DNA from 3 places in the Streptomyces sp. NBC_00224 genome. Region 3 is predicted to be linked to each of the others. Evidence: riboswitches for the same ligand, from Rfam matches in the RefSeq annotation. Region 3 holds a riboswitch; each other region holds the start of a gene.
The links. A riboswitch is a leader RNA that binds a small molecule or an ion and turns the genes downstream of it on or off. The one in region 3 is predicted to bind cobalamin.

Region 1 (7,070 bases), 7.5 Mb from region 3:
CCGGGAGATCCTCGACACCGACCTCGGCCCGCTGCAGAAGCTCGCCGACCAGTGGCGCACCACGCACACGGACCTCGCCAAGCTGCCCAAGCGGGTCCACGACGAAGTGCTCACGCCGCTGCGCGACAAGGGCTACTGGGAGGGCGCGGCCGCTCCGTACGCCTGGCGGATGATCGACGACATCGAGCGCCAGATCGAGGCGGCCGCCAAGGTCGCGCAAGCGGCGGTCGGCGTCCTCGACGACGCGCTCGGCGAACTCAAGACCGTGCAGAAGGATCTGAAGGACGCCGTCCGGCGTGCCCTGGAGAGGGGCCTGTACATCGACAAGGACGGCGCCGTCTCCCCCGACATGGTCGGCGGCGTCTGCAAGGTGATCGAGAAGGGCTCTGCGGACGCGAAGGCCATCGAGGACGCCCAGCGGGAGATCGTCGACATCGTGAAGCGGGGCATCGTCGCCGACCGGAATCTGGCGTTCGCCCTCATGTCGGACGTCGGGCTCGGCGACTGGTTCAACACCGCCCCGCAGCACAAGAACATCGACACGACCAACACGATCAGCCAGGCCGACTACAACGCCCTCGGCCTCGCGATGCAGGGCAAGGACCCGCACCCGCTCCGTCAGGGCGACGACCCGTACTCCCTCGGCTTCGACTGGGTCACCGGCAGCGGGCCGCGCGACCGCGAATACCACGACGGCGACCGGATGACCGAGCTGATCAAGTCCAGCGTCAGCATGGAGCAGCTCCGGGCCGACACCCTCGCCAACTGGCGCAAGGACGGAAGCGACGAGGGCACCGTCAACTACTCCATCTCCAAGGGCGGAAAGATCGGCGCCCTCGAAAAGCTCATCTTCACCGACCTGCCGGCGATCGCCACGGGTGACAAGGACCACCTGGGCGAGGCGTTCGTCGGCTCGTACTCCCTCGACTACTCGGTCAAGGGCCAGGACCCCGACGGCTCCCTCGTCGTCGAGTACACGCTCAAGAACAAGACCAGCAACGAATCCTTCCTCCACTTCGTCGGCTACTACGACTGGCTGAAGAAGACGAACCGCGAGGACGGCGTCTTCTCCACCGTCGGACAGCACATGACCTGGACCGAACGCATCCCGGCAGCAGGGAAGTAGCACCGTGCCCCACCACTCCCGACGCGCCCTCGGGGCCGTCGCCGCCCTCGTGGTCCTTGCCGCCACGCTCACCGCATGCGGTTCCGACGCCCTCCAGCGCTGCGTCCCGGTCGCCGCCAAGTCCGCTACGCCCGGCGAACTCATCGGCAGTTACGAGGGCGCGCACGAGGCCGATGGAGTGCGTCTCACGCTGTCCTCGGGCGGTGCCATGCGGGCGGAGAAGTGGCCCACCGGCGACTACCACCGCGCCAAGCTGGGCGACACGTTCAACGGCTCCGGCACCTGGGAGATCGAATCGGCCACGGCGTCCCGGGACCGCGCGCTGCTGCGCCTGCACTTCACCAAGCCCACCCTGTTCCTCCAGGGCGACACCCTCGACAAACTCACCATCGGCATCGACACCAATCGCACGGACCTCTACGAGGACTTCGACCCCGACGTCTGCCCCGACTTCCGGCTCCAGCTCCGAAAGCCCTGACCGACGGGCCGCCGGGGGAGGCCCGAACGGTCTCCCCCGACAACGAGCACCCCGGTGCCCACCGTCACCGCTTCCCCGCCACCTCCCGCAGATACGCGCCGAAGCGGGCGATCGCCGACGGGTTGCGGGGGCTCTCCACCAGGTCGGCGTAGTCGAGGGTGAAGATGCGCCGGTTCTTGACCGCGGAGACATCCCGCAGAGGGGCGTAGGAGAGCAGGAACTTCTTCTTCGCCTCGGCGCTCACATCGCCGTAGTCGCAGATGAGGATCACGTCGGGGTTGCGCTGGACGACGCTCTCCCAGCCCACCGTGGTCCAGGAGTCCGCCACGTCGTGCATGACGTTGACGCCGCCGGACTCGGTGATGATCTGCTCCGGGGCGGCGTAGCGGCCGGAGGTGAAGGGCTGGTCGCGGCCGCTGTCGTAGAGGAAGACCGTGGGCCGGTCGGCGCCCCGGGGTGCCTTGGCCCCCACGTCCGCGACGCGCTTCTTGAAGTCGGCGATCAGCCGGGTGGCCCGCTCCTCGACGCCGAAGAGCTTGCCCAGGTTGGTCAGGTCCGCGTAGAGCGCGTCCAGCGGCGGCATGATGCCCCGCGAGGACTTCGTACGGCTGTTGCGGCAGGACTCGGTGAGGACGTACGAGGGGATACCGAGCTTGCGCAGCGCGTCGGGGGTGAAGCCGCCTTCTTCGCGGAAGCCGTAGCTCCACCCGGCGAAGACGAGGTCGGCGCGGGCGTCCAGGACGTTCTCCTTGGTGAGCTGGTCCTTCGAGAGCCACTTGACCTTGTCGTAGCCGCCCTTCCAGGGCACGTCGCTCAGGTCGCCCTTGTCGTCGGGCATCGCGAAGCCGGCCATCCGGTCCTCAAGGCCCAGGGCCAGCATCAGTTCGGTGATGCCGACGTCGTTGGTGACGACCCGTTCCGGGACCTTGTCGTAGGTCACCTCGCGGCCGCAGTTGGTGAGGGTGACCGCCGCGGACTTGGTGTCCTGGGACTCGGACCGCTCGACCGACGCACCGCAACCGGTGGTCACGACGAGGCAGACGGAGGCGGCGAGCAGCTTGCGCATGGGCGTCCTTACGGAGTGGGCCGGGTGGGCCTGATGGTCGGAAGCAGGTCGAACAGGAGCTGGACGGCGCCCGTGAGGGGATGCCGTACGCGATGGGCGCGGACGCCGAACACCTCGGCGAGCAGCTCCGGTTGGAGGACGTCGTGCGGGGGCCCGGAGGCCACGATCCGGCCCCCGTCGATGACGTACAGCAGGTCGCAGTGGGCCGCGGCGAGGTTGAGATCGTGCAGCGCGGCGAGCACGGTCACCCCGCTCTCGCGGACCAGGGACAGGACGTCCAACTGGTGGGCGATGTCGAGGTGGTTGGTGGGTTCGTCGAGGACGAGCACCTGCGGCTGCTGGGCGAGCGCGCGGGCGATGAGCACCCGCTGCTTCTCTCCGCCGGACAGGCTGAGGATGCCGCGGTCGGCGAGGTGGGCGACGCCGGTGCGCTCCATGGCCCGCGCGCAGATCTCGCGGTCCGAGGCCGCGGTACGGCCCTGGTGCGGCAGCCGTCCCATGGCGACCACCTCGGCCACCGTGAAGTCGAAGTCGGCCGAGGACTCCTGCGGCAGCGCCGCCAGCACGCGGGCGGCGGCCCGGGGATCCATGGCGTGCAGGTCGTCGCCGTCGAGCCGGACCGCTCCCCCGGCGGGCCGCAACGCCCGGTACACCGTGCGCAGCAGAGTCGACTTCCCGCTGCCGTTGGGGCCGACGAGCCCGACGAACGCCCCGCTGTCCACCGTGAGCCGGACGTCGTCGACCAGCCGGGTACGAGCGGCCTCCACCGTCACGCCGTCGATGTCGATCCGCACGTCAGCGACCTCCGAACGCATGGCCGCTCTGCCGCATCAGCAGGACGAACGCGGGGACACCGACCACCGCGGTGATCACCCCTACGGGCAGTTCGGTCGGGGCGAGCAGCAGCCGGGACAGCACGTCGGCCCAGACGAGGAGCACCGCACCCGCGAGGGGCGCGATCACGAGGACGCGCCGGTGGTCGGCGCCCACCACCATCCGTACGACATGAGGCACCATCAACCCGACGAACCCGATGGCCCCGCTGACCGCGACGACGGTCCCGGTGACGGCGGCGGTCACGAGGAACAGCTCCCGGCGCAGCCGCGAGGGCGGCACGCCCAGCGCGGCCGAGGTCTCGTCCCCCATGGCGAGCGCGTTGAGCGCCTCGGCCCGCCACCGCAGCCAGATCCACCCGGCCGCCACGGTCACGGCGGCAATCGGCAACTGCGCCCAGGTCGCCCCGCCCAGACTGCCCAGCAGCCACATCATCGCGGACCGGGCGGCCTCGCCGCGGGCCGCGCCGAACACCATGACGGTGGTGATGGCCTCGAAGCCGTACGCCAGAGCCGTGCCCGTCAGGATCAGCCGCAGCGGCGTCAGCCCATGGGGCGAGCGGGCCACGGCGTACACCAGGACCATGGCCGCGAGCGCGGAGACGAACGCGGAGACGGACAGCGCCCACACCCCGAGCCCGGCGAACGCCCCCAGCAGGATGACGGCGTTGGCGCCCACGGCGGCGCCGGAGGAGATGCCCAGGACGAACGGGTCGGCCAGCGCGTTGCGGACCATCGCCTGCACGGCCACACCGACGGCCGCGAGACCCGCCCCGACGACCGCGCCGAGCAGCACTCTTGGCAGACGGATCTCCCAGACGATGGTGTACGAGGCCGCGTCGGCCGCCGCCACGGTTCCGCCGGTCAGTCCCGCCCACAGGAAGCGGAGTGTGTCCGCCCAGTCGATGTCGGCGGCTCCGAGCCCGACACCGCACACGAGCGATGCCACGAGTAAGAACCCAAGGCCGAGGCTGAGGGGCAGCACGGGTATCCGGCTGGCGGCCTTACTTCGGCGCACGGTGGGGACCGTCCTTCACATGGGCCGCCTGCTGGACGGCACACAGGAGACAGCCCGTACGGCCGTGATCCGACCGCGCGGTCCCCTCTCGCAGTCCACGGCGAGCAGTCAGCGGGTCGCAGGCCCCCCACGGGCGATCGGGCTCACACGGAGGCCGTCGGGCAGCCGTGCACACCGTTGCGGGTCAGCGCCGGAATCCCACCGGACTTCCCCCACAGGAGACGAAGGGAGCCTAACAAACGCCGTGCGCGGTGTGTTTACGGACGGTGGGTGCGGCCGATGGGTCATGGCGTCGCGGATTCGGCGGGGGTAAAGACGCCATGGGCGAGGGTGGCCAGGATGGCGTCGACCGGTTCATGGCGCGGTGCGCCGTCCTCCCCCGCTCGTGGCGATCCCGACAGGAGCGAACTTCACCTTCGAGATCCCCGAGGGCGAGGAACCCGTGCTGAACGTCATGGGCCTGCCCGGCGACGGACATGACTGCTCCGCACGGACCACGGGCTGAATGAAGCCAACCACCCGATCCGCGCCACCAGGGCCACTGCCCCACCTGCCAGGCGTCCCAGGGCCGAATTATGGAGTCCGCCCGAATCGGGCTTCCGCGACGTACTGGCCCCAGGACGCGAAGGGCTCACGCCAGGGGCTGTTGGGACGTGGTGCAGAAATCCCGAAGTGCTGGGCAGGCTGTCTCTGAGCGCCGGACAGACTCCGCCGAAGCTGCCAGTTGCAAATACCGCCTGGCCTCATCTCCTCTATTGAGTACTGCTGGATATGGCGACCTCCGGGGCCGCAATTCAGGATGCATGAATATTTGAACCGTAATCCAGTGCGACCGCCCCTCAGTTTGGCCGAAAGTAAAGGTCAAGGTGGTGTCAACCCTGCCCATACGGGCCAGTCTTGCTCGGCGAGAATCGGCCTCTGACGGTGCGTCAGGCATGGCTCTCAATAGCCGAAATTGTGCGGGCGGAAGCAAAATCGGCCATCGGTCGGTGTGTGATTGACAGCCCTTCAGGCCCACGACAGCATTGTTTTCTCAATCGTGAGGAGGCGTCATGGACCGGGCAAGGAAACGCCTGACACGCAGAGCCGCACTCACCGCCGCCGTGGCAGGAGCCGGCTCTGTCGCCGTCAGCGTCCCAGCGAGCGGCGCCGCCACCGCGCGGGGCCGTGGCCCCGGGAGCACGGCCCGCACCGATCTGGCCCGGGTCCGCTCGGTCACGGCGGACTCGCTGCACGTCGACTTCCCACAAGCGGGCACGCGCACGCGCTCGCTGATGGCGCCTGATGCGCCGGCCTCGCGGGAGACCGTGCCCATGGCGGGGTTTCCCCAGGGCGTCGTTCCCCGGCCCGGCGACCGTGTGATGGTCACCGACTGGTGGGACGGCAGGGAGACCGCCGCCATACCCGTCGTGTCGTGGGTGACCGGCGTTCCCCGACCGCTGCGGGACGGCGGGTACCGGGTCGGCGGCCGACGCGCCGCGCCCTCGCCGCTACTGGAGCGCGCGAGCAGAACCGGCACACGTACGGCCGTCTGCCTGCTGGACACCGAACTGGCGACTGCCCAGGTCATGGCCGTGCGGCCTCCCTCGCGGTGACGGCCCTCGCGGCGGTGAACGCTCTCGTCCGCCTGGTGGCAGCCGTGCTGCTCCTCTACGCGGCCGTCCACAAGCTGGCCGCCCCTCGCGCGTTCCGCTCGACCCTCACCACCCTGGGTGTGCCGTGGCCCGCGCCGGTCTCCGCGGGCGTTCCCGTACTGGAGCTCGCTGCCGGGTTCACCCTGCTGAGCGCTCCGCGCTCGGTGGTGGCCGCCGGGCTGGTGGCCGGGCTGGGGGTGGCGTTCGCGGTTGCGGGCGTGCTGGCCCTGCGGAGCGGGACGAAGGTGAAGTGCGCCTGCTTCGGCCGGGTCGGGGCCGGTGATCTGGGACTGCGCCAGATCGCGGTCCTGCCCCTGTGGGCCGGGGTGGCCGCCGTGGCCCTCCGTACGCCGGAGCAGTCACCGGCCGGGCCTGCGGCAGCGGCAGCCGTGATCTGGGGACTGGCGGTGTGCGCGGCCCTGAGGGTGGTGGTGCTGATGCGAAGGAACCGGGAGGACATGCAAGCGATGGTGCCGCAATGATCTTCCTGTGGATCGTGGTGACGGTTCTGTCCCTGCTCGTGTCGATCTGCCTGATGGCACTGGTGGACCAGTACCAGACCCTGCAACTGATCCGGGGACGGCTGGAGTTGGACGACGCTCCCGCTCCTGTCGTCATCCCCGGCGACCGCGTGCTCGCGCCGTCTGCCATCGGCCTGCCCGCCGAGCTGGATCACCGGGAGCATCTGGTGGTCCTCTTCCTCTCGACCACCTGCGCTACGTGTCGGGCTCTTGCGAAGAAGCTCGGCGGCAGGCCCCCGGACAACCTGTGGGTCGTACTCGTGGAGGGCGATGCCGAGCGGGCCGCCGACTGGTTCGCCGCCGCCGGGCTGCCCCGCACTCGGGCGACGGTGGATCTGGACGGGCGCATCAGCGACGCGTTCGGCCTCGACGTGACCCCCGCGGCATTCGTCTA
Region 2 (7,070 bases), 5.7 Mb from region 3:
GTGAAGGGTCACCAGATCGGGGCGGCGGGCCGCGAGTTCACGGGTGAGGTGCCAGGAGGCCAGGGTGTCGTCGGGGCCGTGGAAGACCAGCGCCGGGACGCGCAGGGCGGCCGGGTCGGCCGCCTCGCGCAGATGGTCGCCGTGCGGACCGGTGCGGCCTTGCGCGGCCCGGACGGCGAGCGGAAGCAGCGCGCTGGGGGCGCCGTGGGCGAGGGCGAGGGCGCGCAGCGTGCCCTCCCAGTCGAGCACCGGCGAGTCGAGGACGACGCCCCGGATGTGCTCGCGCATCCCGGAGCTCGCGGCGGCGTGCAGCGCCATGGTGGCGCCGGTGGACCAGCCGTGCAGGATGACGCGCTCGGCGCCGGAGCGCACGGCGTAGCGGATGGCGGCGTCCAGGTCGCGCCACTCCGAGTCGCCGAGGTGGCCGAGGCCGTCCGGGGACCGGGGGGCGCCCTCGTCGCCCCGGTAGGCGAGGTCGAGCACCGGCAGCCGATGGCGGTGCAGGAACCCGATGACGTTGAGCGGGTGTTCGCGGGTGGTGCCCAGGCCGTGCACGGTGATCACCCAGGTGTTCCGTACGCCCTGCACCAGCCAGGCGGGCAGCACACCGAGCTCGGCGGGGATCTCGACGTCCTGGTAGTCGAGGCCGAGCGCCTCCTTCGGGGTGCCGTGGTGGAGCTGTGGGGTGAGCCGGACCCGGTCCCCCGGCTGCGGGGTGCCCCGGGTGACCCGCTCCAGGCGGCGCACCACGGTGTCCGCCGGATGCGGCACGTCGACGACCTCGCCGACCACCGCGCGGATGCCGGGACCCTCGATCCCGTACGTCCCGGGGCGCAGCGAGGCCAGGCACCGGGTCAGGGCGATCCGCCCGGGCCCGGTGGCGTGCACGGTGAGCTCGGGGTCGGTGGGCAGCGGGCGGCCTGGCGGCGCCTTGAGGGCCGCGTCGCTCGCGTACCGTCCGGCGGCCACCGCTGCCGCGCCGACGCCGATGAGTGTGGTGACGGCCGCTGCCGTCGCTGTAGCCGGGCGCACCGTTCCAGTGTCGGCAGTGCGCGGCCGCACGGCCAGTGGGCGGGGGCCTACCGGAGCACGGCCGGGCCGGGGGCGTCCCCCTGTCCGTACCCCCGGAACTGTTCGGCGGCCCGGTCGAGGTCGGCGCCGGAGAGCAGGGAGGGGGTGCGGCCGGGGACGGAGGAGGCGGCGAGCCAGAGGCGGCACATCCACTCCAGCTGGGCGGTGCGGTCGTATGCCTGGGAAAGAGTGGTTCCGTAGGTGATCGTCCCGTGGTTCTGGAGGAGACAGCCGGTGCGGCCTTCGAGGGCGCGCAGCATGTTCCGCGCCAGTTCCTCGGTCCCGTACAACGCGTAGGGCGCGACCTGGACCGGACCACCGAGCGTGGCGGTCATGTAGTGGACCGGCGGGAGCTCGGTGACCAGGGTGGAGACGGCCGTGGCGTGCACGGCGTGGGTGTGGACGACGGCCAGGGCGTCGGTGTGCCGGTATACGGCCAGGTGCATCGGCAGCTCGCTGGTGGGCCGCAGTGTGCCGGTCACCTGGCGGCCGGTGAGGTCGACAGCGACGGTGTCGTCCGGGCCGAGGCGGTCGTAGGGGACCCCGGTGGGGGTGACCAGGACCAGCTCCCCGACGCGTACGGAGACGTTGCCCGAGGTGCCCACGACCAGGCCTTCCTCGGCGGTGCGGCGCGCGGTGGCGGTCAGTTCGGCCCAGGCCGCGGCGGTCGCTCCGGAGTCGTTCGGCTCTCCCATGGGGGCGATCCTCGCAGGCTCCGAGCCGGGGGTAGCAGAGTGACCAGAATCTCTTCAATAGGACCTATGGCCGGTTCGCGGGGTTTGTCAGGGGCTGCCCATGTCAAAAACCACGCCAAAAACCGGTCAGATACACCGTGAAGCCCGACCCAGTTCACCTTCCGTTCATCCAGGTTACTTACGTTCGTCCAGCCACTGACGTCGAACGATTGACTGGGTAAATGGAACACATCACGCTGCTGCTCGCCATTGTGGTCGTGACAGCTCTAGTGTTCGATTTCACGAACGGTTTCCATGACACCGCCAACGCGATGGCCACGACCATCTCGACCGGCGCCCTGAAGCCCAAAGCCGCGGTCGCCATGTCCGCCGCGCTCAACCTGGTCGGCGCGTTCCTGTCAGTGGAGGTCGCCAAGACGATCTCCGGCGGGATCATCAACGAAAAGGGCATCAGAACAGAGGTGATCTTCGCGGCGCTCGTCGGCGCGATCCTCTGGAACCTGGTGACCTGGCTGCTCGGCCTGCCGTCCAGCTCGTCCCACGCCCTGTTCGGCGGTCTGATCGGCGCGGCCGTGATGTCGGCCGGCTGGTCCTCGGTGAACGGCTCGACCGTCGTCACCAAGGTGCTGCTCCCCGCCGTCGCCGCCCCGATCGTCGCGGGCGTCGCCTCGATGCTGGCCACGCGTCTGACGTACCGGATCAACCGGAATACGGACGAGAAGGCCACCGCCAAGGGCTACCGGGCCGGTCAGATCGCCTCCGCCGGTCTCGTCTCGCTCGCCCACGGCACCAACGACGCGCAGAAGACCATGGGCATCATCACGCTCGCCCTGGTCGCCGGCGGTGTGCTGCACCCGGGCGCCAACCCCCCGCTGTGGGTCATCGTCTCGGCCGGCATGGCCATCGCCATGGGCACCTACCTCGGCGGCTGGCGCATCATCCGCACCATGGGCAAGGGCCTGACCGAGCTGGCGCCGCCGCAGGGCTTCGCCGCCCAGTCCGGTGCCGCGACCGTCATCCTGGCCTCCTCGCACATCGGCTTCTCGCTCTCCACCACCCAGGTCTGCTCCGGCTCCGTCATGGGCGCCGGCCTCGGCCGCAAGGGCGGTGTGGTCCGCTGGTCCACCGCGACCCGCATGTTCATCGCGTGGGGCCTGACCCTGCCCGCCGCGGGTCTGGTCGGCGCCGGCGCCGAGTTCCTGACCGGCCAGGGCACCTGGGGCATCGTCCTCGTGGCGATCCTGCTGATCGCGGGTTCCGGCTTCATCTGGAAGCTGTCGCGCCGCGAGCCGGTCGACCACAACGACGTCATTGCCACCGCCACCCCGGCCGAGTCCCCGGCCGAGCCCGCGGGCGTCGTGACCACCGCGATCGCCGCCGTCACCCCGCCGCCCACCGCCGCCGCCGTGGCCGCCGATCTGACGGCCACCATCCCGGCCCCGGCCCCGGTGGCCCCCGTCGACCCGGCCCGCCCGGCTGTCGTCTAACGGGCCGACCCGGCCGCGCACCCCAAAGGAATCGTCATGCACATCGACTGGGCAGCTCTCGGCACCGTCTTCGGTGTCAGCCTCATCGTCACCGTCGGCCTGGTGGGCCTGTTCACCGTCGGGATCGTCGGCCTCAGCAAGCAGCAGTCGGCCGCGGCCGGCAAGGGCAACGTCGCCGTGGCCCGCACCACCGCCTACCTCTGCTTCGCGCTCTGCGCGGCGGCCGTCGCGTACGGCATCAACCTGATCGTCGGCAAGTAGCCCGGCGAGCAGCGCCGCACACACCTCTGAACCGCCCTCCGGCCCGGCCGGAGGGCGGTTCTCTGTGTGCCCCAACACACTCTCCCGTCGCAGGTCAGCAGCGAGTTGACGGGCGTTCCCGGGCGTGGTGGACTGCCCGAGCCATTTACGGCGGCAGAAGAGGAAGCCGGTGCGAATCCGGCGCGGTCCCGCCACTGTCATCGGGGAATCATCCCCGTGAGCCAGGAACTCTCACCGCCGGTCGACGTCGTACCAGGGCGCGGACACCCTGAGTGAGGACATACCGCCATGCGCGCCTGCCTGTTGTCGGCACCCCCCGGAAGTACCAGAGCTCTTCGCGGCGTTGCGGCGGGCTGATCCCATGCGTGCCGATCGCACTTTCGCGTACGGCGCCACCGCCGGTCTCCTCGGCGACCTCCTCCTCGGCGACCCCCGCCGCGGGCACCCGGTCGCCGCGTTCGGCCGTGCCGCGGCCGCCGTGGAGCGCGCGCTGTGGCGCGACCACCGGGGCTGGGGCGCGCTGCACACCGCCGTGTGCGCCGGAGGCGCCGCGGGCGCCGCGCTGCTCGCCACGCGCGCGGTACGGAAGCTTCCCGCCGCGTCCGTCGCGCTGACCGCCGCCGCCACCTGGGCCGTCGTGGGAGGCACTTCGCTGGGCCGGGAGGCCCGCGCGATCGGCGAGGCGCTGGAGGCCGGGGACGTCGAGGCGGCCCGCGCGCGCCTGCCGCACCTGTGCGGGCGCGACCCGCAGTCCCTTGACGCGCCCGGCATCGCGCGCGCGGTCGTCGAGTCCGTCGCCGAGAACACCTCGGACGCCGTGGTGGGCGCGCTGGTGTGGGGGGCGCTCGCGGGGGTGCCGGGCCTGGTCGCGTTCCGCGCGGTCAACACGCTGGACGCGATGGTCGGCCACCGCTCGCCGCGCCATCTGCGGTACGGCTGGGCCTCGGCGCGGCTGGACGACGTGGCGGGCTGGCCGGGCGCCCGGCTCACCGCCGCGCTGGCGGTGGCCGCCGGGGGCGCGCCGCGCTCCGCCACGCGCGCGTGGCGGGACGACGCCCGCAAGCACCCGAGCCCCAACGCCGGCCCCGTCGAGGCGTCGTTCGCGGGCGCGCTGGGCGTACGGCTGGGCGGCACCCTCTCGTACGGCGGCCGTGTCGAGCACCGGCCCGTCCTGAACGGGGGCGGCCGGGCGGTGGAGGTCCCGGACATCGAGCGGGCGGTGCGGCTGTCGCGCCGGGTGGGCTGGCTGGCGCTGGGTGTGGCGATCGCGGTGAGGAAGGTACGTACATGAGCGGCGGACTGCTGGTCGCGGGCACCACATCGGACGCGGGGAAGAGCGTCGTCACCGCGGGGATCTGCCGGTGGCTGGTGCGCCAGGGCGTGAAGGTCGCGCCGTTCAAGGGACAGAACATGTCCCTCAACTCGTTCGTCACGCGCGAGGGCGCCGAGATCGGGCGGGCGCAGGCGATGCAGGCGCAGGCGGCGCGCGTCGAGCCGTCCGCGCTGATGAACCCCGTGCTGCTCAAGCCGGGGAGCGACCGGTCGAGCCAGGTCGTACTGATGGGCAAGCCGGTGGGCGAACTGAGCGCCAGCGGCTACCACGGCGGACGCCAGGAAGCGCTTCTCGGCACCGTCGTGGACTGTCTGGAGCGGCTGCGGGGCACATATGACGCCGTGATCTGCGAGGGGGCGGGCAGTCCGGCCGAGATCAACCTGCGGCGCACGGACATCGTCAACATGGGCATCGCGCGCGCCGCGAAGCTGCCGGTGGTGGTGGTCGGCGACATCGACCGGGGCGGGGTGTTCGCCTCGTTCTTCGGTACGACGGCGCTGCTGAGCCCCGAGGACCAGGCCCTGGTCGCCGGGTACATCGTCAACAAGTTCCGCGGCGACGTCTCGCTCCTCGAACCCGGCATCGACATGCTGCGCGGGCTCACCGGGCGCCACACGTACGGGATCCTGCCGTTCGCGCACGGGCTCGGCATCGACGAGGAGGACGGCCTTCGCGTGTCGCTGCGCGGCGCCGTGCGCGAATCCGTGGTGGCGCCGCCGGTGGGCGAGGACGTGCTGCGGGTCGCGGTCTGCGCCGTCCCGCTGATGTCCAACTTCACGGACGTGGACGCGCTCGCCGCCGAACCGGGCGTGATCGTACGGTTCGTGGACCGGCCGGAGGAGCTGGCCGACGCGGATCTGGTGGTCGTGCCGGGAACCCGGGGCACGGTCCGGGCGTTGGAATGGCTGAGGGAACGGGGGCTGGCGCGGGAGCTGGCGCGCAGGGCGGCCGAGGGGCGCCCGGTGCTGGGGATCTGCGGCGGGTACCAGGTGCTCTCAGAGCACATCGAGGACGAGGTCGAGTCACGGGCGGGTTCCGTGGCGGGGCTCGGACTGCTGCCCGTACGGGTGCGGTTCGCGGCCGAGAAGACACTTGCACGGCCGACCGGCGAGGCGCTGGGCGAGCACGTGGAGGGATACGAGATCCACCACGGGGTCGCCGAAGTTCTTGGCGGGGAAGCCTTCTTGGACGGATGCCGGGTCGGGGCGGTCTGGGGCACGCACTGGCACGGGTCACTTGAGAGCGACGGATTCAGGCGACGGTTCCTGGAGCTGGTCGCGAGCGCCGCAGGACGGCGTTTCGTGCCCGCCCCCGACACGTCGTTCGGCGCGCTGCGCGAAGAGCAGCTGGACCGCCTCGGCGACCTCATCGAAGAACACGCGGACACGGACGCGCTCATGCGGCTCATCGAGCAGGGCGCGCCCGCCGGACTTCCCTTCATCGCACCTGGAGCACCCGCATGAGCACTGTGCTGTTGTTGTCGACCGCCGACACGGATCTGCTGGCGGCCCGGGCCTCCGGGGCGCCCTTCCGGATCGGCAACCCGACCCGTATCGATGTGGCCGATGAGCTGCCCGCGCTGATCGAGGGCGCGTCCGTGGCCGTCGTGCGCCTGCTGGGCGGCAAGCGCGCCTGGGAGGACGGGCTTGCGGCGCTGAAGGCGTCCGGCATCCCGACGGTGCTGCTCGGCGGCGAGTCCGTGCCGGACGCGGAGCTGATGGCCGAGTCGTCGGTCCCGGCCGGTGTGGTCGCCGAGGCCCTGCGCTATCTGGTCGAGGGCGGACCGGGCAACCTGGTGGAGCTGTCCCGGTTCCTCTCCGACACCGTGCTCCTGACCGGCGTGGGCTTCGCCGAGCCGGAGAAGATGCCGGAGTGGGGCGTGCACGGCACGCGCGCGTACGTGGAGGGGCGCCCCACGGTGGGCGTGCTCTTCTACCGCGCCCACGAGCTCTCCGGCAACACCGCCTTCGTCGACGTCCTCTGCGACCGCATCGAGGCCCGGGGCGCCAACGCCCTTGCGGTGTACGTGGGTTCGCTGCGCGGCGCCGAGCCCGCGCTGTACGAGACGCTGGGCCGGGCGGACGCGCTGATCGCCACCGTCCTGGCGGCGGGCGGCACCACCGCCTCGCAGGCCAGCGCGGGCGGCGACGAGGAGGCGTGGGACATCGGCGCCCTGGCCGACCTGAACGTCCCGGTGCTGCAAGGGCTCTGCCTCACCTCGTC
Region 3 (7,070 bases):
ATACGGGTCGCTCGGCGCGGGGCGACTCGCGCCCCTGCCGCAACGCCCCGCCACCCCTTGGCGAGATCCTTTCGAACCATGGCGCTCACGCCTCTGCCGCCGCCGGGCGTCCCACGCGAGTCTGGAGGCGAACCGAAGGGACATCACTCATGACTCGCATCGCCATCAACGGATTCGGCCGCATCGGACGCAACGTGCTGCGCGCGCTGCTCGAACGCGACAGTGATCTGGAGGTCGTCGCCGTGAACGACCTCACCGAGCCCGCCGCCCTCGCGCGGCTGCTCGCCTTCGACTCGACGGCCGGCCGGCTCGGGCGGCCGGTGACCGTGGACGGGGACACGCTCGTCGTCGACGGCCGCCGCATCAAGGTGCTCGCCGAGCGCGACCCGGCCGACCTGCCCTGGGCCGAGCTGGGCGTCGACCTCGTCCTGGAGGCGACGGGCCGCTTCACCTCGGCGAAGGCCGCCCGTGCCCACCTGGACGCGGGCGCGAAGAAGGTCCTGGTCAGCGCGCCCTCGGAGGGCGCCGACGTCACCCTCGCGTTCGGGGTCAACAACGACGCGTACGACCACGAGGCGCACACGATCGTCTCGAACGCCTCCTGCACCACGAACGCGCTCGCGCCGTTGGCCTCGGTGCTCGACGAACTCGCCGGGATCGAGCACGGGTTCATGACGACCGTGCACGCGTACACCCAGGAGCAGAACCTCCAGGACGGCCCGCACCGCGACCCCCGCCGCGCCCGCGCCGCCGGGGTCAACATCGTGCCGACCACGACGGGCGCGGCCAAGGCGATCGGTCATGTCCTGCCCAACCTCGACGGCAAGCTGTCCGGCGACTCGATCCGGGTGCCCGTGCCGGTGGGCTCGATCGTCGAGCTCAACACGACCGTCGAGCGTGACGTGACGCTCGACGACGTGCTGGCCGCCTACCGCGCGGCGGCGCAGGGGCCGCTCGCGGGCGTACTGGAGTACTCGGAGGACGCGCTGGTGTCCTCCGACATCACGGGCAACCCGGCCTCGTCCATCTTCGACTCGGCCCTCACCCGGGTGGACGGCCGCCATGTCAAGGTGGTCGCCTGGTACGACAACGAGTGGGGTTTCTCCAACCGGGTGATCGACACACTGGAGCTGCTCGCGGGGCGGTGACAGCCGGGCGCGGGTCATCCCTTGGCCACGGTCCCCGCTCCCCCTGAGTTGACGAAGTGGCGAACCCCCGTTCGCTCACCGCTTGGTGATCACCATGGTCGGACCGCCAAACCGGCTCCGATACAGGTCATGGACCAACCGCCGTTCAGGGACGGACGCCGGGGCCGGACGGCCAAGCGTGCTCATCGCGCCCTTCGGCTTGGGGTGAAGACGTAGAGGTCGAGGATGTCGGGGCAGGGCGCGATGCCGGGGCCGCCGGCCTGGACCCAGGCGGCGATGTCGTCCGTGGCGGCGGGATCGTTGACCAGACCGAGCCAGACCGGGCGGGCACCGGCGACGCGTGCTGCACGAGAGGGCTGGACCACGATCACGTTGGCCTGTTCGCAGACGTCGAGGCAGGCGGAGACACGTACGGGCGCGCTCTCGGCAAGGCGCGCCTTCTGCTGCGCGTGGTCGACTCCGGGCACCTTCGGGCTCCCGCAGCAGCAGTCCCTGCACACCACGATCCGGCACGGTGCCGAGTCGGCTGGGGTGTGTCCGGCGCCGCCTTCTGGTCGCTGCTCCGACATGACCGCTCACGCTCCTCCTCCGGGGAGATCCGCCCCGGTTTCGTCAAGGAGGCGACGACGTGAGTCTCCTGGCTCTCGGGTCGCCGCTCACCCCGTCCTTCCCGCCCGTGTCCGGGCAGTGGTCTGTTCGGGGTTCGCTCGCCGATCACAGTGGCGGGACCGCGCCGGAATTCCACCGGCTTCCTCGTTCCGCGTCGCCTTGTCGTCGGGCATCGTCGCACGTCGGACGGCTGCGCGTCACCACCGTCCCGCAGGGGTGGACGATCCGAACGGTGCCGGGTCCGGCTCCGACTCCTGGTCCGGCTCGGGGAGTTGCGCTGCCGCGCGACCGGGGAGCAGCAGCGGGGTTGCCAGCAGGAGCACACCGGCCAGGCCGATGGCCGTACGCGGGCCGAGCAGGGTGCCCAGTACGCCCCAGAGGGCCGTCAGGAGCGCGGTCGAGGCCTTGGTCGTCACCGCCCAGGCGGACAATGTGCGGGCGACGCGGTCGGTCGCGGTGCGTTCGAGGCGGTAGGTGGCGTAGACGGGGTTGAAGACTCCGCAGCAGAAGATGAGCCCGAGCTCGACGCCCATCACCAGCAGCAGCCCTCCGGTGCCCGAGCCCAGGAAGGCCAGGCCGACGGGCCAGATCGCGCGTAGCGCCCCGACCACGACCAGGACCTGGTGCTGCCCGAACCGGGTGACAAGCGGTCGGGCCAGCTGTGAACCGAGCAGTCCGGCGATCGAAGGTGCGGCGAAGGCGAGGCCGTACTGCCACGGTGCGAAGCCGAGTCGGCCGAGCATCAGGACGGCCAGCAGTGGCTGGACGGCCATCACCAGGCCGTTGAACAAGGCGGTGTTGAGGAGCAGTGGACGCAGTGTCGCGTCGGCGAGGATGTACCGCCAACCGTCGAGCAGGTCCCCGGCCCGCATGCGTGTGGCCTCCAGGCGCTCGGGCCGCGGCTCGTGCCCGCCTGTCGCGCGGATGCCCAGCGCCGAGAGCAGGTAGCTGACCGCATCGGCCACCACCGTCGCCACCGGACCGAGGAGCCCGATCGCCGCGCCGCCCAACGGCGGTCCGATGATCGTGGTCGTCCAGGCCGTGGACTCGAATCGGGCGTTGGCGACGAGCAGGTCCTCGGCCGCCAGCAGCGTCTTCAGGTACGCGCCGGAGGCGGCGCGGAAGGTGATGTCGGCCGCCGCGACGACGATGGAGACCAGCAGGAGCTGGAGGAAGGTGAGCACGCCCAGCGCGTACGCGGCGGGGATCGTCAGCAGCGCCGCGAACCGCACCAGGTCCATCGCGATCAGCACCGGCCTCTTGCGGCGGAACTCCACCCATGGGCCGAGCGGCACCGCCACGGCCGCGCCCACCGCAGCCCCCACGGAGGAGAGCGCGGCGACCTCGGCCGGTCCGGCGTGCAGTACCTGGATGGCGATCAGCGGGAACGCGCCGAAGGCCAGCCATGTGCCGAGCGCGCTGGTCCCATACGCTCCCCAGAGCCAGCCGAACCGCCTCCCCAGCTGGTGTCCGGGCAGATGTCCCAGCCGGTGCCCGATCCTCATGCCCGCCGCCCCTCGCCACTCACCCGCACAACCGATCCGCGATCGGAAGCATCAAAGCGAGCATCACGCCCGGGGATCAAACAACCACAGGCCCGTTTCGCCACAACCAATGGTTGTACCCGTAGGGTGTCGACATGGACCTCGACACCGTCCGGACCTTCGTCGTCGCCGCCGACGCAGGGCAGTTCCAGGAGGCCGCCGCCGAGCTGGCGGTCACCCAGCAAGCCGTCTCCAAGCGCATCGCCGCGCTGGAGCGCAACCTCGGAGTGCGGCTGTTCACCCGCACCGCGCGCGGCGCCGAGCTCACCATCGACGGGCAGGCGTTCCTGCCCCACGCGCGCGAGCTGCTGCGCGTCGCCGAGCGCGCGGTCACGTCCGTGCGCCCCGGCCGCCGTCCGCTACGCATCGACGTGATCGCCTCGCGCGTCGCGCCGTCAGGCCTGATGCGCGGCTTCCATCGCGCACACCCCGAGATCGACCTCGACGTGGTGATGTTGTTCGACATCGAGACGGCCGTCGCCGCCATCCGCTCCGGTGCGATCGACGCGTCCTTCCGCGCCGTCGCCGCGCCCGGCCGACCCCTTCCCGAGGACATCGAGTCCGTCCGGGTGCTCGACGAGCCGCTCCAGCTCCTCACCGGCCCCGCCCACGCACTGGCGGGCGCCCGGTCGGTGCCCCTCGCCCAGCTCGCCGGACACCGGATCTGGATGCCCGGCCTCGTCCCCGGTACCGAGTGGGGCGCCTACTACGACGACCTCGTCGCCGAGTTCGGCCTCACCATCGAGGCGACCGGCCCCAACTTCGGCTCCGACGCGCTCCTCGACACCATCGCCGACACCCCGGCCCTGGCCACCTTCATGGGCGAGCACACCCGCCTCGTCTGGCCCGCCGACCACGGCCTGCGCCGCATCCCGGTGACCGACCCGACGCCCGTCTACCCGCACTCGCTCCTGTGGCACCGCGACAACCCCCACCCAGCGCTGGACGCCCTCCGCGCCCACCTCGCCACCACAGCGGCCGGCCACGACACCGCCGGGACCTGGGCGCCAGGCTGGGTGATTCCGCGCTGAACGCCCCCGCGCCGACCCGTCGGCCACCTGTCGAGTGTGAGTGACATCAGTCAGTCACCTCTAGTAGCCTAACGAGTACTCTCCGTGCCCGACCGTGAGATGGTGCGGTGAGCGAGCATCGAAAGGCATCACCACATGAGGATTCTGTCCCGTACTTGCGCTGTGGCCGTCGCGGGCCTCGTGGCGGCCGTCACCGTCACCACGTCCGCGGCCCCCGTGTCAGCCACCCCCACGACCGCCACCGGCACAGCGGCCGCCGCCCGCGCGGAGTGCCGCGGCATCGGTACGTCATTCACCGACAAGATGATCCCCGGCGAGTGCCTGCGCAACGGCGGCTACCGGCTGGAGATGCAGTACGACGGCAACCTCGTCCTCTACTCGGGCTCCCGTGCCTGCTGGGCGAGCGGCACGAACGGCACCGACGGCGTGTATGCCAAGTTCTCCGGTGACTGGAAGCCCGACTCCCCGTATATGACGCTGGATTCGCAGTTCGGTGAGCTCAGGAAGTACCGGGGCAAGTACACCGGGCTCCACAAGACCGGCGACGTCAGCCTCAACGGCAAGGGTGAGGTGTGGATCGCGTACGGGAAGATGGTCGGCTGCTGAATCCGGCCGCATGACGCCCGACCTCTGGAGCACGAAGGTGGACATCCACATGAGACACACCATCGCCCGTGTGGCGGCCACAGTTGTCGTCACGATCAGCGCACTGGTCGGATCCCAGGCTGGGGCCATGGCGACTGCCACGACCGGGCAGAGCGCCGGCGAACCCCGGCACAGCACGACGACCGCAGTCGTGATCGCAGCCGACGCGTGCGTCGCCAACGAGAACCTGGGTGAGATCGCGACCAACTTCATCTCCCGCTGCCGCATGGGCTCCATCCGGCAGGAGTTCCCCGGCCAGCACTACGGCGACACCCTGGAGTACATCAAGGGCTGCGGCGAGAGGTCCTGCAAGACGGCCTGGAAGCTCCTGAACGACAACCGCTTCAAGAAGTAGGCTCCAGGCATGAGTGTCTACGTCGCCGTCCTGCTGTGCGAGGCAACGAGCACGGCCGAAGACCATGCTCCGCTCTACCAGGAGAACTTCGTCCTGCTGACGGCACAGGACGAGGAGGAGGCCCGCGGCAAGGCGCTTGCGCACGGCAAGCGCCTGGAAACGAGCTACGAAAACGACCTCGGGGAAACCATCACCTGGAGACTCCGTCACGTGGTGGATGTGAACGAAGCCCTCGACAGCGACCTCGGTGACGGATCCGAGTTGTACAGCAGACACTTCAGGAACTACGACGCCTACCGGTCCTTCGAACCCCTGCTGTCGGGAGAGGAACTCTAGGGCTCGCTGGGCACTTGGGCCGTGCCCGGCCGGGACCGTAGGCGCTCAGTAGCGATACGCGCCGATCGCGATCTCGATGAACGAGCGGATCAACGGGTTGGTGTGGCCGTCGTTCCACACCGCGACCACTCGGCTCGGCGCCATGTCGACCAGCGGAACCGCGGTCAGGTTCTCGGGCAGGTCGTGTCCCAGTGGGGCCAAGCCGACCGTGCTGTTCCAGAGCACGGCCTGCAGGCATTCCTGGACGACGCGCACCACCGGGCCCTCGCGCGGTTTGCCGCCGTTCCAGTACGACTGCCAGATCGGGTCGGTTCCCTGCGGGAACTGGAACCAGCGGCGGTCGGCCAGGTCGGCCAGCTTCAAGTCGTGGCGACGGGCCAGCGGATCGTCGGCGCGCAGTACCGCACCGACCGGATCGCTGCGCAGCTCACGCACCGTCAGGGCGGTGTCGTTGAACGGCGCACGGGTCAGGGCGACGTCGACCAGCCCGGCGCGCAGTCCGCAGGTGGGATCGGTCAGGTCGGCGTCGCGGATGCGGATGTCGACGCCGGGGTGGCTTCGGCGGAAGGCGGCCGCCAGCCTGGCGATACCGGGGTCGGTGCCGTCGCCCAGGATGCCGATGGTGAGGGTCGCGGCGTCGGCCGCCGCAGTCACCCGGGCGCGGACGCGGTCGGCCTGGTCGAGCAGGGCCCGCGCTTCGTCGAGCAGCACTGCCCCCACCGGGGTGAGCGTGACTCCGGCAGGCGAGCGGGCCAACAGCAGGGCACCTACCTCTGTCTCCAGCTGCTTGATCGCCCGGCTCAGCGGCGGCTGGCTCATGTGCAGCCGGGCGGCGGCCCGGCCGAAGTGGAGTTCCTCGGCAACCGCCACGAAGTAGCGCAGGGTACGTAGCTCCATGCTGCGACGATACCCGCAAGGTATCGGCGTGGCGGAACGGGTGTTGGACACGTACGGGGCCCTGGCGGTGCACTCGGAACATGATTGACGAAGCGAAGCCCAGTGAACCGCAGGCCGACCCCGCCGTATCGGTGGTCGGCCCCGCCGACGGCGAGAGGATCGTCTTGGGCACCACGCGCATGCGCGTCCTCGAAGACGGCAGCCACACCGGGCACCGCCTGGGGATCACCGAGTCCGTCCTCGCCCCGCACACCTCCGGACCGCCGCAGCACCGCCACGCCCAGCACGACGAGGGCTTCTACATCATCTCCGGCACGGTGCGGTTCACCGTCGGGGACAAGGAACACGACGCGACCGCGGGCACGCTCGTGGTGGTCCCGCCCGGCGCCCCGCACACCTTCGCCAACATGACCGACCGACCCGCCGTCATGCTCAGCATGTTCACCCCCGACCTGTACGTGCAGTACTTCCGAGACCTCCAGAGCATGACCGCCGACGGCAGGCC

Region 1: another riboswitch for cobalamin. It lies ahead of OG965_RS03680 (FecCD family ABC transporter permease); the one in region 3 lies ahead of OG965_RS37520 ((2Fe-2S) ferredoxin domain-containing protein).
Region 2: another riboswitch for cobalamin. It lies ahead of OG965_RS11930 (cobalamin biosynthesis protein); the one in region 3 lies ahead of OG965_RS37520 ((2Fe-2S) ferredoxin domain-containing protein).

Annotation. Positions count from the first base shown of each region.
Region 1 covers NZ_CP108106.1:841,046-848,115, forward strand. The annotation lists gene OG965_RS03660 (hypothetical protein) at 1-1,126, shown strand, start outside; gene OG965_RS03665 (hypothetical protein) at 1,131-1,604, shown strand; gene OG965_RS03670 (ABC transporter substrate-binding protein) at 1,669-2,670, opposite strand; gene OG965_RS03675 (ABC transporter ATP-binding protein) at 2,679-3,464, opposite strand; gene OG965_RS03680 (FecCD family ABC transporter permease) at 3,466-4,488, opposite strand; cobalamin riboswitch at 4,632-4,763, opposite strand; gene OG965_RS03685 (hypothetical protein) at 4,886-5,026, shown strand; gene OG965_RS03690 (hypothetical protein) at 5,574-6,116, shown strand; gene OG965_RS03695 (MauE/DoxX family redox-associated membrane protein) at 6,131-6,637, shown strand; gene OG965_RS03700 (TlpA family protein disulfide reductase) at 6,634-7,070, shown strand, end outside.
Region 2 covers NZ_CP108106.1:2,663,754-2,670,823, forward strand. The annotation lists gene OG965_RS11910 (alpha/beta hydrolase) at 1-1,032, opposite strand, end outside; gene OG965_RS11915 (class II aldolase/adducin family protein) at 1,080-1,766, opposite strand; gene OG965_RS11920 (anion permease) at 1,988-3,253, shown strand; gene OG965_RS11925 (hypothetical protein) at 3,290-3,514, shown strand; cobalamin riboswitch at 3,626-3,768, shown strand; gene OG965_RS11930 (cobalamin biosynthesis protein) at 3,876-4,805, shown strand; gene OG965_RS11935 (cobyric acid synthase) at 4,802-6,310, shown strand; gene cobN (cobaltochelatase subunit CobN) at 6,307-7,070, shown strand, end outside.
Region 3 covers NZ_CP108106.1:8,384,057-8,391,126, reverse strand. The annotation lists gene gap (type I glyceraldehyde-3-phosphate dehydrogenase) at 150-1,148, shown strand; gene OG965_RS37520 ((2Fe-2S) ferredoxin domain-containing protein) at 1,331-1,717, opposite strand; cobalamin riboswitch at 1,758-1,957, opposite strand; gene OG965_RS37515 (MFS transporter) at 1,955-3,262, opposite strand; gene OG965_RS37510 (LysR family transcriptional regulator) at 3,397-4,332, shown strand; gene OG965_RS37505 (hypothetical protein) at 4,468-4,938, shown strand; gene OG965_RS37500 (hypothetical protein) at 5,066-5,332, shown strand; gene OG965_RS37495 (DUF4288 domain-containing protein) at 5,342-5,668, shown strand; gene OG965_RS37490 (LysR family transcriptional regulator) at 5,714-6,565, opposite strand; gene OG965_RS37485 (cupin domain-containing protein) at 6,646-7,070, shown strand, end outside.